2 regions of the Trinickia caryophylli genome follow, and region 2 is predicted to be linked to the other one. Evidence: riboswitches for the same ligand, from Rfam matches in the RefSeq annotation. Region 2 holds a riboswitch; the other holds the start of a gene.

Region 1 (8,117 bases), 2.0 Mb from region 2:
ACGCCGACGATGAAAAGCGGCACCGCGCGTTGACGCATCGTGGAAAGCACGTTGCGCGATGCGCCGCGAATGACGACCCAGCCGATCAGGAAAAAGGCGCCGATCGCGACGCGCAGCGCCATGAGCGGGGCGACGCCGAATTCGGCCACACCGACGCGGATGAACAGAAACGACGCACCCCAGAGCGAGGCCAGAAAGACGAGTTGAGCGAGATGGGCGGGCTTCATCGAATCGAGCGCGCTCGGGGCGCGCCTGCGTTATGAGCTAAAGGCACCCATGTTACCGCGCCGTTGCGAGCGGATGTTTCAGTGCGGGATGAAATGGCAAGAAACAGGACGAAAGCGGGATCGGAGGCGGGACGAAAGCGAGGCGGGCCGATCAACGCGGCAGAGAAGGCGGCCGAGGAAGCCGGGAACGAGAAGAGGCGCATCCCAGGGGGAATGCGTCTCCTCAGGGGCGTTCCGCCGTCGGTGCGGCCGCCCGCCGGACATGGCCGCCGGCCGTTACAGTCCCGGCATCATTGACGCTGATAGATTTCGGCCCCGCTTTTCACGAATTCGACGGCCTTCACCTCCATGCCTTTTTGCAGGGCAGCCTCCTCCGAGACGCCTTGCGCGGCGGCGAATTCACGAACGTCCTGCGTGATCTTCATCGAGCAGAAGTGCGGGCCGCACATCGAGCAGAAGTGGGCGACCTTCGCCGAATCCTTCGGCAGCGTCTCGTCGTGGAACTCGCGTGCCTTGTCGGGATCGAGGCCGATGTTGAACTGGTCCTCCCAACGGAACTCGAAGCGCGCCTTCGAGAGCGCGTTGTCGCGGATCTGCGCGCCGGGATGGCCCTTTGCAAGATCGGCGGCATGCGCTGCGAGCTTGTAGGTAATGATGCCTTCCTTGACGTCGTCCTTGTTCGGCAGGCCCAGGTGCTCCTTCGGCGTGACGTAGCAGAGCATGGCCGTGCCGAACCAGCCGATCATCGCGGCGCCGATCCCCGAGGTGATGTGATCGTAGCCCGGCGCGATGTCCGTCGTGAGCGGGCCCAGCGTATAGAACGGCGCCTCGTCGCACCACTGCAGTTGGAGATCCATGTTCTCCTTGATGAGCTGCATCGGCACGTGGCCCGGGCCCTCGATCATGACCTGGACGTCGTGCTTCCACGCGATCTGCGTGAGCTCGCCGAGCGTCTTCAGTTCGGCGAGCTGCGCTTCGTCGTTCGCGTCGTAAACCGAGCCGGGACGCAGACCGTCGCCGAGCGAGAAGCTGACGTCGTAGGCCTTCATGATTTCGCAGATTTCCTCGAAATGCTCATAGAGGAAACTCTCCTTGTGATGCGCGAGACACCACTTGGCCATGATCGAGCCGCCGCGCGAGACGATGCCCGTCATGCGGCTGGCCGTCATCGGCACGTAGCGCAGCAGCACGCCCGCGTGAATCGTGAAGTAGTCGACGCCTTGCTCCGCCTGCTCGATGAGCGTGTCGCGGAAAATTTCCCAGGTCAGGTCCTCGGCCTTGCCGTTGACCTTTTCGAGCGCCTGATAGATCGGCACCGTGCCGATCGGCACCGGGCTGTTGCGGATGATCCACTCGCGGGTTTCGTGAATGTGCTTGCCCGTCGAGAGGTCCATGACCGTATCGCCGCCCCAGCGGATCGCCCAGGTCATCTTGTCGACTTCCTCGCCGATCGACGACGTGACGGCCGAATTGCCGATATTCGCGTTGATCTTCACGAGGAAATTGCGGCCGATGATCATCGGCTCCGTTTCCGGGTGGTTGATGTTGGCCGGAATGATGGCGCGGCCTCGCGCCACTTCCTCGCGCACGAACTCGGGCGTGATCTCGCGTGGGGCGTTGGCGCCGAACGCGGCGGCGCCGAAGGCCTGGCCCGGATGCTGCCGGCCCATCAGATCGGCCAGCTTCGCGCCCGCAGGGCCGCTTGCGCGCAGGCTTTCGAGGTATTCGGCGCGGCGCTGGTTCTCGCGGATCGCGATGAACTCCATCTCGGGCGTGATGATGCCGCGGCGCGCATAGTGCATCTGCGTCACGTTCGCGCTGGCCTTCGCGCGGCGCGGCATCCGGTGCAGATCGGGAAAGCGCAGTTGGGCCGTGGCCGGATCGGCCGCGCGCTCGCGTCCGTACTGGCTCGTCAGTCCGTCGAGCAGCACCGTGTCGCCGCGCGCCTCGATCCAGCGCTGACGGAGCGCCGGCAGGCCCTGCCGAATGTCGATCCTCGCGTCCGGGTCGGTGTACGGCCCCGACGTGTCGTAGACGTAGATGGGTGGGTTCTTCTCGCCGCCGAAGGCGCTCGGCGTGTCGGCCTGGGTGATCTCGCGCATCGGCACGCGGATATCGGGCTGCGAGCCGGTCACGTAGACCTTGCGCGAATTCGGCAGCGGTGCGACGGCGGCGGCATCGACGCGTGCCTCGTTCGAGATGAATTTCGGGTTGGCGTTCATGCGAATCTCCTGGGCTTTGCCTGGCCGGGCCAGACGCTTGCGCGCCGATCCGGTCGATCTGTGGGGCGCTAAAGCAGGAGCAGGAGACGAAAGGGGAGGTCGGGCGGTCGGTGATGCGGTCAAGCCCGTACGCTTCCCTGCGCTGGCATTATCCAGATCAGGTTCAAAGGGTGTTTCTCACCCGCGCGGCGCTCTCGCATCGATGGATGCGACAACGCGACGCAGGACCCCCGCGTTAGCACCGCAGAAGATACAACGGGTCGGCAGGCTTTGGCAACGAGGAAAACGCGTGGCGGGACACTCGCCGGAGCCCGCGGCAGGGTTCGCGCAAATGACCCTTATAGAGAAGTGGTTATGCGCACGGGCGCATCGCCCGACCTGCGTGCATAATGCCGACGATTGCCTGACGAAGCGCGTTGTGCGCCCGCATGCGGCGCCGATCGTCCGTCGTCGGGCATCCATTCCTTTCGTCGTCCTGTCATGCCCGCTTTCCTTCGTTCGAATAGCGCCCGCGCGTACCACCGTGCAGGGGGCCGCCACGTTCCACGTTTCGCGGACGGGCAACGCGCATGAATTTTTCCCGCTGGTTGCCGCGCTCGCAGGGCGGCCGCATCGCGCTCGCACTCGCGGTCGTTTATCTGGCATGGGGCTCGTCTTATCTCGCCTTGCACGTCGCGCTCGCGTCGTTCCCGCCGCTGTTGCTCTCGGGCCTGCGAAACCTGCTGGCCGGCATCGGGCTCTTCGTGCTGGCGGTGCGCCGCGCGAGCGCATGGCCGACGCTCGCCGAGGTACGCAATGCCGGTATCGTCGGCACGATGCTCGTAGGCGTGTCGAGCGGGCTGCTCGCGTTCGGCATGCGCAGCGTCGGCACCGGCACGGCGGCGGTCATCATCGCCACTGTGCCCCTCTTCGCGACGCTGATTTCGGCCATCGCGGGGCGCCCGGTCACGCGCGGGGAGTGGGCCGCGCTTGCGCTCGGCCTGGCCGGCATCCTCGTGCTGAATCATGGGGGGGCGTCGAGCACTTCGGTGAGCGGCAGCATCGTCATCCTGTTCGCGGCGCTCGCCTGGGCCGGCGGCGCGCATCTCGCGAGCCGCCTTACGCTGCCCGCCGATCTTTTCATGGCCACCGCATTGCAGATCGGGCTCGGCGGGGCGATTTCGACGGGCGTTGCCTGGCTCGACGGCGAGCGCGTGACGGAGCCCGCGTTCGGTTCGATCGTCGCGTTCGTCTATCTGCTGCTCGTGGCGACGATGGCCGCATATGTCGCCTATGGTTTTCTGATTCGTCACACGAGTCCGACTATCGCGAGCAGTTGCATGTACGTCAATCCGATCGTTGCGGTGGCGCTCGGCGCGCTCTTGCTCGGCGAGACCGTCACCCGTTCGACCGTGTTCGCGACGCTTGCCATTCTCGCGAGCGTCGCGCTGTCGTTCTGGTTCGACCGGCGCCGGGCCGGCTGAGCCCCAAAAAGGAGCCATGGCCCGCGGTGTTGCGGGCGCTCCGTGCCCGCGTTCTTGCGGGTAGCCCAAGCCGAAGAAAAAAGTAAAGAAGACCGGCCACATCTGCTCCCCGGTGCGTAAAAGCGGGACACGCACCGGACATGACAGAACCTCTGCATCCCCTTCGAAGCGTTCGTCCAACGGGCGCCAAGTACCGGCCCACGGCCGAACCGGTTTCATCAGGCGATTGACGCGCACCCGACGGCATACCGATTGCTCCCTGCAAGTGCCCCGCAACGACGAGAAACGATCCGGGGTTCTCCAATCATTCAGAGGTGCGACATGAAGTACGTACGAAATCTTGCCGCGTTTATTGTTGCGGCGTTATTCCTCGTGGCTTGCGGCGGCGGCGGTAACGATCTGGGCAGGGAACTCGGTATCCAGAACCCGCAGTTGCATTTCATCAACGCGTTTCCGGCCGGACCGAACCTTGATCTGTTCGTCAACGGCACGGCGCCGTCCGGGCAGACCAACGTCCCCTACAAGGGCGTGACCAATCTAACGAACATCGGCACGGGCAGCACGGTCATCGCTTATACGGCCACAGGCACGACCTCGCCGCAACTCGCATCGGGCACGTTCCCGAACGTCGCCAATGGGCACGAATACACGGCCATCGCGTTGCCGACCACGACCGGCTACGGCATCGGCCTGATCGACGACCCGTTCGACAAGGGGCTGCTCTCGGCGAGCGCGCGCGTGCGCAGCTTCAATGCATCGGCAAATGCGTCCAACGTCGACATCTACATCGTCGCGCCGGGTACGACGAGCGTGTCCGGGTCGCCCACCATGGCTGGCGTGTCGTACGGCAACGCCGTGCCGGCGTCGGGGCAGGACTCGATCTATCTGTCTGGCGGCACGTACATGGCGATCGTCACGGCCGCGGGCTCGACCACGCCGATCTACGAGTCGACGAGCTTCACGCTCGGCAACAACGCCGACTGGCTCATTACGACGGTGCCGGCGAGCACGTCGGTGAGCGCGCTGACGACCGGCCAGATCCACCTGCTGATCGCGCAGGGCGGCAGCCAGCCGGGCACCGCGCTCGAGCTGACGAATGCGTTGACGGGGCAGTGAGGCAAGCAGTCCGCGGCGCGCCTGCGGGCGCCGGCGTCGCGGCTGCAACGGACCGGAAGCGGCGGGCGCCTGCGGACATCGCGGCGTGCGATCCGCGCGAGACTTGCGGCGCCCGAACGCTAAGTGCGCCGCGGCATGTGATTCGCCGCGGCGGCAAGCGCGAAAGCGAGGCCTGCCGCGCACACGCCTGTCCAACCGAAGACGCGCCACGCCAGCGCGCCGACGGCGGAGCCGGTCGAGCCGCCGATGAAGTAGCAGACCATGAAGACGGTATTGACGCGGCTGCGCGCCTCCGGCTTGAGCGCATAGATGCGCGACTGATTCGATATCTGAGCGGCCTGCACGCCGACGTCGAGCACGATCACACCGATCACGAGCCCCACGAGGCTTCGTGCCGACAGCCCGAATACGACGAACGCGATTGCCACGAGCACGATCGAGAGCGAGATGACGGCGCGCGGGCCGCGCTTGTCGGCCGAGCGGCCCGCCAGCGGCGCGGCGAGCGCGCCCGCTGCGCCGACGATACCGAAAAGCCCCGCCGCCTGCGGCCCGAGATGAAACGGTTCGCCTGCGAGCAGCAAGGTCAGCACGGACCAGAATGCACTGAACGCCGCGAAGAGCGCGGCACCGGTCAGCGACGCCTCGCGCAGCCCCGGCAACTCGCGGGCGAGGTGCCACATCGACGCGAGCAGCCGCCCATAGGGCAGCGTGGAGGTAGGTCGGCTTTTCGGCAACCGCAGCACGACGACCACGGCCAGCGCAAGCAGAGCGGCCACGGATGCGGCGAACACGCTGCGCCATCCGAAGTACTGCGCGACGAAGCCGGCTGCCGTGCGCGCAAGCAAGATACCGAGCAGCAATCCGCTCATGACCGTACCGACGGCATGGCCGCGCTCGGTGGGCGGCGCGAGCTCCGCGGAGAACGGCACGGCTTGCTGCGCGATCGTGGCGAGGATGCCGATCGCAAGGCTGGCGACGGCCAGTACGGCGAGCGTGGGTGCCAGCGAGGCGGCAATGAGCGCGAGCACGAGGCCGGCGGTCTGCAGCAGGATGAGCCGCCGCCGGTCGAAGCGATCGCCCAGCGGCGCCAGAAAGAGCATGCCCGCCGCGTAGCCGAGCTGCGTGGCGGCCGGCACGGCGCCAACCCATGCGGCCGCGGCGGGAAAGGTTGCGCGCAGCGCGTCGAGCAGCGGCTGGTTGTAGTAGATGTTCGCGACCGACACGCCGGCGATCGTCGCGAGCAGCAGCAAGATGCCGCGCGAATAGCGGTTGTCCGTGGCAGGTTCGACTGGAGCTGCTGGCACCGTGGGCCTCAATCGATAAGCCTGCCGTTCGGCTCGTAGAAGGGATAAGGGCCGTCGCCTTCGTCGATGTAGGCGTGATGCGTCACGAGTCTGTTGTCGTCGTCGAGCAGATGCAGCGCGAACGCGGGCGGCTCGAGCCGGAACGCGGACGGTGCATCGCGGCGCAGATCGAGCGCGACCTGATGCGCCGGAGCCGGCACCGCCGAAGCGATGGTGCCGGCGAAGCGCGTGACGATCGGCCGATGCACGTGTCCGCAGATCACGCGTTCGACGTTCGGAAAGCGGGCGATGACGGCGGCGAGCCGTTCGGCCGCGGCCGGGTCGAGCCGCTGGCGATCCATGTGGCCGATACCCGAGACGAACGGCGGATGATGCAAGGCAACCACGACAGGCGCGCCGGCGGCGGCTTGCAGCGCACGTTCGAGCCAGGCAAGGCGCGCATCGCAGAGCGTGCCCGGGCTTTGCCCCGGCGTTTGCGAGTCGAGCGCCACGAGCTTGAGCGGCCCGATATCGACGCTGTACTGCACGAACTCGCTGCCTGTTGCCAGATAGGCGTGGTCGCTGAAGACTTCGCGCAAAGCGGCGCGATTGTCGTGATTGCCCACGAGCAGATAGTACGGAATGCGCAGCGGCGCGAGCAGCGCCGCGAGATGACGATATTCCTCGATGCTGCCCAGATCGACGAGGTCGCCCGTGATGACGATGGCGTCAGGGCGCGGATCGAGCGCATTGAGCCTGTGGACGCAGCGCGCGAGCGCGGCGGCCGTATCGACGCGCCGGTAGGCGAGTGCGCCGGGGCGTTTGATGTGAAGATCGCTGATTTGAGCCAGCAGCATGAGGCGTCCGTTATTCGAGAAAATAAAAAAGCCGCGCGGCCGTTCAGCCGAGCCTGATGAGTCCTTCCGGGGCAATTTCGATGCCGACCGCATCGCCGCGCGCGAGCGCGATGCGTCCGGCCGCGTCGACGACGAGCGGATCGGGCGCGGCCCCGCTCACCGTCACACGCGTACGCTCGCCGAGAAACGAGACGGCATCCACCACGCCGCGCAGCGCTGCGCGCTCGGGTTCGACAAGCCGCGCATCCTCTGGACGAAAGAACAGTTCGGCGTCGCCGGGCTGCGCGAGCGCGGGCGGCGCGGCGAGCATGCCGCCCATCGTGCCGAAGACGCCGTCCCGCCATTGTCCCGCGAGGCGGTTGATCGTGCCGACGAACTGCGCGACATGCCGGTTTGCCGGGCGATAGTAGATTTCGCGCGGCGTGCCGATCTGCTCGATGCGCCCGGCACTCATGACGACGATGCGGTCGCCCAGTTCCATCGCCTCGGCCTGATCGTGCGTGACGTAGACCGTCGTCACGCCGAGCCCGCGCAAGAGCGCGTTCATTTCCCGTCGAAGCGTATCGCGCAGCCGTGCGTCGAGCGCGGTGAGCGGCTCGTCGAGCAGCAGCACGCGCGGCTCGCGGGCGAGCGCGCGGGCGAGCGCGACGCGCTGACGCTGGCCGCCCGAGAGCTGGCTGATCGGTTTGTCGGCGTGGGCTTCGAGCCGCATCATCGCGAGCAGTTCGTCCACGCGGCGCCGCGCGAGCGATGCTTCGACACGCGCGATCTTCAGCCCGTAGCCTACATTTGCGCGCACGTTGAGGTTGGGAAAGAGCGCATAGCTTTGAAACACCATGCCGACTTGGCGGCGCTCGATCGGCAGGCGCGTGACATCGTCGTCGCCGAATGCAACGGTGCCGCCGGCATCGGGCGTTTCGAGGCCGGCGATGATACGCAGCGTGGTGGT
Region 2 (8,117 bases):
TGACGGCCACGACCTGTCCGCGCGAGAAGCGCATGTTCAGGTTGGAAAGAACGAGGCGCCCTTCGTCGTAGCCGAAATCGACGTTGCGCAACTCGAGAATGGGCTCGGAAGAAGATGGCGGCACGAAGCACGGGCTCCTTTTAGGCGGAAGCGGAATTATAGGGCCTCAGCGCCAACGCCGCTGTGACAGCGCGCGGTCGCAATTGAAAAACTGCGTTACCGCCGCTGAACAGGCGCGGCGGCGAACGCCGCCTCGAGCGCGGCAACCGCCGCCGCCGGATCCGCCGCGGCCGTAACCGCGCTCACGACCGCCGCACTGCCCACGCCCGTGGCGAGCACGCCCGGCAACGACTCGAGCGTGATTCCGCCAATCGCCACAAGCGGGAAGGCGCCGTCGAACAGGCGCACGAAGCGCGCAAGGCGCGCGAGGCCCTGCGGGGCGGTGGGCACCATCTTGGTGCCCGTCGGGAACACGGCGCCGAACGCAAGGTAGCTCGGGCGGTAATGCGCCGCGCGCAGCATCTCGCTGTAACCGTGCGTCGACAGCCCCAGCCGCAGGCCGGCCGCGGCGATCGCGGACAGATCGGCGGTGTCGAGGTCTTCCTGCCCCAGATGCACGCCATAGGCCCCTGCCTCCAGCGCCTCGCACCAGTGGTCATTGATGAACACGCGTGCGCCGTGGCGGCGCCCGGCTTCGACGCTGCGCCCGATTTCGTCGGCAAGGCGCGCGGGGGGCGCATCCTTCAGGCGCAGCTGAATCGTGCCGACGCCAAGCGCCACGAGCCGCTCGACCCACTGCGCACTGGGCACGACCGGGTAGAGCCCGAGCCGCGGCGGGCATGCGGCGAAGGGCCGCGCAGGCGCGGCCGGGAGGTCCGCGATGCGCGGATAGTGCGCGAGCGTGCAAGGCCAGGCGTCGTCGCCACGCGACTCGTCGGCGTCGCGCCAGGCGAGCGCGAGCACGAGCGCATCCGCGGGATCGAAGCCGCAATCGAGAAAGCTGGCGAGTGCCGCGAGCCAATCGTCGGCCGGCTCGCCCACGAGCGCCGTGCGCTTGCCGCCAAGCGTCAGGCGCACGCCCGTGTGCGTCGCCTCCAGCACGCCGGCCCCGGCCGCGAGCCAGGCCGGACGGGCCGCATCGTGCTCGCGCTCGTCGGCCACGACGATGAGATCGCCCATGCGCGGTTCGTCGGGCGGCGTCAGGCACAGACGCCAGGGCGCGGCAGCGCGCGGCCATTCGCCGAGGTGGGCGCGGATCCGTTCGGCCGCCTCGATCAGTTCGTCCGCGGGCGGCCAAAAGACTTCGCGTCCGGTGAACGACAGCGTGCGGTTCATGACAGCCCTCCCGGCGCGATGCCGCTCAATGCCCGTCCTGGTGCCAGAACGGCATGCCGACCACCGGCGTGCTTGCCTGCGCGCTGTCGCGCTCGTCCATTGGCCCCGCGACGAAAGCCGAGCGCCCCGCCTCCACGGCCATGGCGAACGCGCGCGCCATGCGCGCCGGCTCCGTCGCCTGCGAAACGGCCGTATTGAGCAGCACCCCGTCGAAGCCCCACTCCATCACCTGGCACGCGTGCGAAGGCACACCGAGCCCCGCATCGACGATGAGCGGCACCCCGGGCAGGCGTTTGCGCAGCACGCGCAGACCGTACGGATTGATGACGCCCTTGCCGGTGCCGATCGGCGCGCCCCAGGGCATCAATGCCTCGCAGCCGGCATCGACGAGGCGGCGGCCGATGACGAGGTCTTCCGTGCAGTAGGGCAGTACCTTGAAGCCGTCCTTGACGAGGCGCGTGGCGGCCTCGACGAGCGCGACGGGATCGGGCTGCAGCGTGTAATCGTCGCCGATGACCTCGAGCTTGATCCAGTCGGTGTCGAACACCTCGCGCGCCATGTGCGCCGTGGTGACGGCTTCATCCACGGTCTGGCAGCCGGCCGTGTTGGGCAGCAGCGGCACGCCATGGCGCTTGAGCAGATCGAAGAAGCCGGCCTCGGCGGTCTCGGCGTTCATCTGGCGGCGCAGCGCGACCGTGACCATGCCGGGCCGGGCCGCTTCGATCGAATCGGACAGCGATTGCAGCGACGGGTAGCGCGACGTGCCGAGCAGCACGCGGCTCGCGAAAGTGGCGCCATAGAGTGTCAGGGCGTCGGCGGCGGAAGCGGGGTTCATCGAAGGAATCCTCGAGCGGGTGGCAAGCAGGGCAAAGAGACAGGCATCGGGTTCGTGCGGCGGGCTGGCGAGGCCGGCCCGCTCAGCCCCCCGCGACCGGATGAACGATGTCGAGCCGGTCGCCGGCCGCCAGCGCGCGCTGAGCATGCTGCGCGCGGGCGACGAACTGGCCGTTGACGGCCACGGCGAACGGGGGACGGGCGCCGAAGGCCGCGAGGGCGTCGGCGACGCTCGCGCCCTCGGGCAGCGCGAGCGGCTTTTGGTTGACGTGTATGACCATGATTTCGAACGATTCGACGTGGCGGACGTGCTCAGCGGCGCTCAGGGGCGGCGGCTCATGCGCCGGCCGCTACCGCTTCGCGCTGGCCGGCCATGTGGAGCATCTGCGCCCAGCGCGAGCCGCCGCGCCAAGCGGCGAAGCCGTCGGCATCGGCCACGCGCCGCTCGACGAGGGCACGGGCGAGTTCGGCGGCGGTCCGGGCCACCTCGGGCGCGATCATGAAACCGTGGCGGTACAGGCCGTTGACCGCGATACGGGCCGCACCGTCCCAGACGATCGACGGACGGTGATCGGGCAAGGTCGGCCGGCATTGCGTCCCCAGCTCGAGAATGCGCGCCTCGCCGAATGCCGGATGCACGGCGAACGCCGCACTCAAAAGTTCGAGCGCCGAACGCACGCTCACCGGCGACATATCCTCGCCTTCGATCTCGGTCGCGCCGATCACGAACACGCCGTCTTCTTTCGGCGCGATGTAGATGGGATACCGCGGGTGCAGCATCCGCACGGGCCGTGCCAGCGCGATGCCGGGCGCCTGTACGCGCGCGACTTCGCCGCGAATGCCTCGCAGCGCGGGCCATGCCGCTTTTGCGCCGAGCCCACGGCAATCGATCGTCACGTGCGCAGCGGGCAGTGCAAGATCCTCCACGGCCGTCTGCCAGTGCAGCTCGACGCGGCGCTCGGCGAGCCCGGCCGCCAGCGCGGCGAGCACCTGCCGATTGTCGAGCTGGCCTTCGCGCGGCAGCAGCAATCCCTGGCTGAAGCGGCCTGCGAGCAAGGGCTCCGCCGCGCCGAGGCTCGCCGCGTCGAGCGAGGCAAGATCGCCATTGGCCACGAGCGAGGCGGGTGCATTCGCGCGCACCCGGCGCTCGAACAGCGAGGCCTCGGCGCGATCGGCCCTATGCCATACCACGAGCGTACCGTTGCGCTGGAAAAAAACCGGCTCGGGCAGCTGCGCGGTGATCGCAGGCCATGCGTCGAGCGAAGCGGCACCGAGCTCGACGAGCAGCGGCTCAGCGCTTGCTGCCTCGGCGAACGGCGCAAGCATGGCGGCGGCAACCCAGGCGGCCGAGCCGGCGCCGCGGGCATCGCCGCGCTCGTACAGCGCGACGCGGTGGCCTTCGCCCGCGAGTTGCCATGCCACGAGCCGGCCCACGAGCCCCCCGCCGAGCACGGCGAAATCGGGCTTATCGTGCATACCGGGCCGGCCGGCATCGCGGAGCGCCGGCAATACGGTTGAAGATTGAACAGTCATCGGATCGATCCTTTCTGTACGGCAGTCACACGTACCCAAGGACGAAACCGGCGGGTGAGGCCGGCCGGGCGGCGCACCTCGGCGACATAGCGCCATGCGGCCCGGCGGAGAAACGGACACCCGATTGCAAACGAGCATCCGCGCGCGTCAAGCGCGGGTTCCGGAAACTTCCCGCGCCGGTATTATCCGGATCGGGTGCGAAGGGACTCTCTCAGCCTCGCCGCGATATGGCCTGCGCCATGCTCGCCTCTTGCGAAGCACCCCTGTTTCGTCGCGGCCATTAGACCATAAAAATTTGAGACACCGCAAACCCCGGCCTGCGGCATACGGCCCCAAATGGGGATACGCGCGGCACGGGCAGTCATGCCGCGGCGCGGTGGCACGCTCTGGCACAATGCGGCGTTCGAGAGCCGTGCGCCACGGTCGGCTCACGAACGAGCGCCCCGGGCGTGGGCTGGTTTTCGATCGGCAAGGACCCGCCGCCTGCGCAATCGAGCCACGCTCAGGACAATTACGACACGTTCAGGACGGTTAAGTCCTGTTTAAGAGCCGCGCGAAAAAATGCACGCAACTCGGTAGGTCGCCGGTCGGCATCCGCAGACCATCCCTGGACTCCATCGATCAAGATACTCCATCATGACGCCCATCACGAACGACCGGCCCTTCTGGCGCGGCAAAGCCCAGCGCGACCCCGACGAGATCTCCGCCTGGAGCCTCATCAAACCCTATTGGGTGTCGGAGGAATGGAAAATCGCCTGGGGGCTGCTCGTGACGATCATCGCGATGAACCTCGCGATCGTCTGGATCAACGTACGGCTCAACAGTTGGAACGCGCAGTTCTATAACGCGTTGCAGGGAAAGGACGTCAGTCATTTCCCGCATCTGCTGCTCGTTTTCACGGCCCTCGCGTTCGCATACATCATTCTTGCGGTCTACCGCACCTACCTGCGCCAGATGCTCGGCTTTCGCTGGCGCCAATGGATGACGAACCGCTTTCTGAGCGACTGGTTCGGCGAACTCGCCTTCTACCGCATCGAACGCGATCGCCTCGCCGACAACCCCGACCAGCGTATCTCCGACGATCTGCAGTCGTTCGCCACCTCCACACTCGTGCTGTCGCTCGATCTGCTCTCGACCGTCGTCACGCTCATTACGTTCGTCACGATTCTCTGGACCATCGGCGGCGCCATCACCATCGCGCTAGGGGGCACGCCCGTCTCGATTCCGGGCTATATGGTCTGGGCCGCGGCGATCTACGCGCTCGGCGGCTCGTTGCTCATCCGAAAGGTCGGCCACCCGCTCGTCTCGATCAACTACCAGCAGCAACGCGTGGAAGCCGATTTCCGTTTCGGCCTCATCCGCGTGCGTGAGAACGCCGAGCAAATCGCCTTCTACAACGGCACTCAAGTCGAGAACGAAACGGCTCGCGGCGTCTTTCAGCGCATTCGCGACAACTGGTGGATGATCATGCGGTACACGCGGCGCATGAACTTCGTGCTGAGCTTCTATGGCCAGCTCGCGATCATTTTCCCGATCGTCGTTGCGTCACCGCGCTATTTCGCCGGCGCCTACACCATGGGCGTGCTCATGCAGATCTCCGAAGCGTTCGGCCGTGTGAGCGACGCCTTCTCCTGGTTCATCAACAGCTACCAATCGCTGGTCGAATGGCGCGCCACCGTCAACCGTCTGCGCGAATTCAAGCGCGTCATGCGCGCCACGCACCTCAAGGAATCCGTGCTGCCCGCCACCGAACACGGCGGCATCAACCTGCATTACATCGATTCGCCGACGCTCGCCACGCATTCGCTCGCACTTGCCTTGCCGAACGGCACCCCGCTCGCCTCGATCGCCGATGTCACGATCGAGCCCGGCGCGCGCTGGCTCGTGCGCGGCGCATCGGGCTCGGGCAAGAGCACGCTGCTGCGTGCGTTCGCAGGCCTTTGGCCGTTCGGCGACGGCGCGATCGACGCCCCCGTGGGCGCGCGCACGATGTTCGTGCCGCAGCAGAGCTATTTGCCGATCGGCACGCTCAAAGCCGCGCTGACCTATCCGGCCGCGGCCGACACGTTCAGCGACGATGCGTGCCGCGAGGCGCTCGCACTCGTGCGGCTCGGCCCCTATGGGGAACGCCTCGCGGAGTCCGCGCACTGGACCCGCGTACTTTCGCCAGGCGAGCAGCAGCGGCTCGCGGTGGCGCGGGCGCTGCTGCACCGGCCCGACTTCCTGTTTCTCGACGAAGCCACGAGCGCACTCGATCCTGAAAACGAAGCGCTCGTGTACAGGCTGCTCGGCGAGCGCCTGCCGCGTACGGCAATCGTCAGCGTCGCCCACCGCGAGTCGCTCGCGGCCTTCCATACGCACACGCTCGTCGTCGAGCGCGTGCGGGAGCGCGAGGCGGCATAGCCGCCAAGGTCTCCGGCCCCCCGCCCATCGCCACGGGGCACGGGGCACGGGGCACGGGGCACGTCGGCGAAATTTTTTGAAATCCCTGGGAACATCCAGGAAGCGGTAACGGGCGAGGCCAGTTTATTCGCGACTTCGAATCGGCCTGGCGGCGGCGATCATCGGTGCAATGCAAGGCACACCCTTTCGCGGCGTGCCGCCGTTCCACCACCGCCATCGGAGTTCAGCTCATGTCGTTCGCTTCGTCCTTCCGCCCGCTCGTTTCGCGCGGCGCCCGTCTCGTTCAGGCCCGGCTCGTTCTCGGCGCCGCGGCCCTCACAGCTTTCGGCATCGCCCAAGCCGCGGCTTCGGCGCAAGGCACCGAGCCCGCCGACGTATGCGCTCCGCTGAAGCACATCGTCGCGGCGCCCGATTTCGGCGCCCTCGGCAGCGATCCCGCTGCCCGGCTGCCCGGCTTCGACGGCTCCGACACCTGCCGCGCAGGCGCACGTTCCTATGACTGCCGCTGGCGCGCGCATTGGGGCGCCGACGGCGTCGTCAACGACCCGCTGCAAGAGCTCGGCGCCGATATCGCCGCCTGCTTCGGCAATGCCGTGCACGACGTCAATACGCCATATCGGCAGCACTTCATCGTGTCCGACGGTAATCGTCGCGTAACGATCTGGGCCGGCGTCACGGGCGCGAACGCGTTGCGGCTGCGCGTCGCACGCTGAGCGCGCAGGTGGGCTCGTTCGCCTTCGCCGCGGTACGCAGCGTCGCAAGAGGCGTCACGAAAGGCGCCGCGTGCGTGCTCGCACTCGCCACGAGCGGCTGCGCGTGGACGGTCTTCACCGCAGTCGACGCGGCCGGGTCGGCCATCCAGGCCGGCTATGCGATCGCGGCGAACTACTCCTCGCCGGCCTACGTGACGGGCTCTCCCGCCAACGTCCGCATGGTCTGCATCGAGCTGAATCCGAACGTCTCCACGATCGACATCATCCCGGCGATGCAGATTGCGCTCGAGCAGCGCGGCATCGCCTCGGGCATCTACAATCCGGGCGCGGCACCCGCCGGCTGCGAAGCGCAGCTCACTTACAGCGCGACGGTCTCCTACGGCCGCCGCGCCCTCGCAGGCCAGGCCGTGCAGTATTTGTCCGCCATCGACATGACGCTCGTCGAACGCGGCAGAATCATCGTCAACGCCCGTTACGAGACGGGTGGCCTCGATACGGACCGCTACTCGAGCACCGCCATCAAGGTGAAAGGCATCATCGACAAGATCGTCGTGGACAAGCGCGGCGCGCCGTCGCTCATCAGCGCATCCTCCACGCCCCTTGCGCCGCCCGGCTCGGGCGCAACGCCGGCACAATGAGCCGCGGCGCGCCCTTCGCCCGCATGTTCTCTGTTGCACGAATCTTGCCGGCGTAAGAATCGGAAAGCGTTGCATGCTTTCCGGGACAGCATGCTGTCTTTAAGATCGGCGAAATGAACCCTTCGATTCTCGTCGTCGACGACGACCCCGTCGTGCGGGAGCTGCTGCGCGACTATCTCGAGCGGCGCGGCTACGCGGTTTCGTTGCTCGAAGACGGCATGGCGCTCGAGCGCACGATCGAAACCGATCGCCCCGAGCTCGTCGTGCTCGACATCATGATGCCGGCGCTCGACGGCGTAAGCGCACTACGCGCATTGCGCGCGGCGGGCAACGACGTGCCCGTCATTTTGCTGACCGCGCGCGACGACGTCATCGACCGCGTGATCGGACTCGAGCTCGGCGCCGACGATTATCTCGGCAAGCCGTTCGATCCGAGCGAACTCGTGGCACGCATCCGCACGGTGCTGCGCCGCCGCAGCTCGCTCGTGCCCGGCGCGCCGGAGGCGCGCGCCCCCTATCGCTTCGGCCACTTCGAAGTGAGCTTCGCCACGCGCGAATTGCGCCGCGACGGCGAGCGCATCCCGATCAGCTCGAACGAATTCGCCACGCTGAAGGTATTCGTGACCCACGCCATGACGGTGCTCACGCGCGCACAGCTCAT

What was found. A riboswitch is a leader RNA that binds a small molecule or an ion and turns the genes downstream of it on or off. The one in region 2 is predicted to bind thiamine pyrophosphate.
Region 1: it holds a riboswitch for thiamine pyrophosphate, as region 2 does, so the genes downstream of both, thiC (phosphomethylpyrimidine synthase ThiC) here and U0034_RS07730 (FAD-dependent oxidoreductase) in region 2, are expected to answer to the same signal.

Annotation. Positions count from the first base shown of each region.
Region 1 is NZ_CP139970.1:3,710,152-3,718,268, forward strand. It holds gene U0034_RS16750 (DMT family transporter) at 1-227, opposite strand, end outside; gene thiC (phosphomethylpyrimidine synthase ThiC) at 518-2,449, opposite strand; TPP riboswitch at 2,566-2,691, opposite strand; gene U0034_RS16760 (EamA family transporter) at 3,019-3,912, shown strand; gene U0034_RS16765 (DUF4397 domain-containing protein) at 4,234-5,028, shown strand; gene U0034_RS16770 (MFS transporter) at 5,148-6,332, opposite strand; gene U0034_RS16775 (phosphodiesterase) at 6,341-7,168, opposite strand; gene U0034_RS16780 (ABC transporter ATP-binding protein) at 7,212-8,117, opposite strand, start outside.
Region 2 is NZ_CP139970.1:1,688,247-1,696,363, forward strand. It holds gene U0034_RS07710 (ABC transporter ATP-binding protein) at 1-124, opposite strand, end outside; gene thiE (thiamine phosphate synthase) at 217-1,335, opposite strand; gene U0034_RS07720 (thiazole synthase) at 1,361-2,170, opposite strand; gene thiS (sulfur carrier protein ThiS) at 2,253-2,450, opposite strand; gene U0034_RS07730 (FAD-dependent oxidoreductase) at 2,506-3,645, opposite strand; TPP riboswitch at 3,854-3,977, opposite strand; gene U0034_RS07735 (ABC transporter ATP-binding protein/permease) at 4,339-6,105, shown strand; gene U0034_RS07740 (hypothetical protein) at 6,336-6,818, shown strand; gene U0034_RS07745 (hypothetical protein) at 6,827-7,456, shown strand; gene U0034_RS07750 (response regulator) at 7,570-8,117, shown strand, end outside.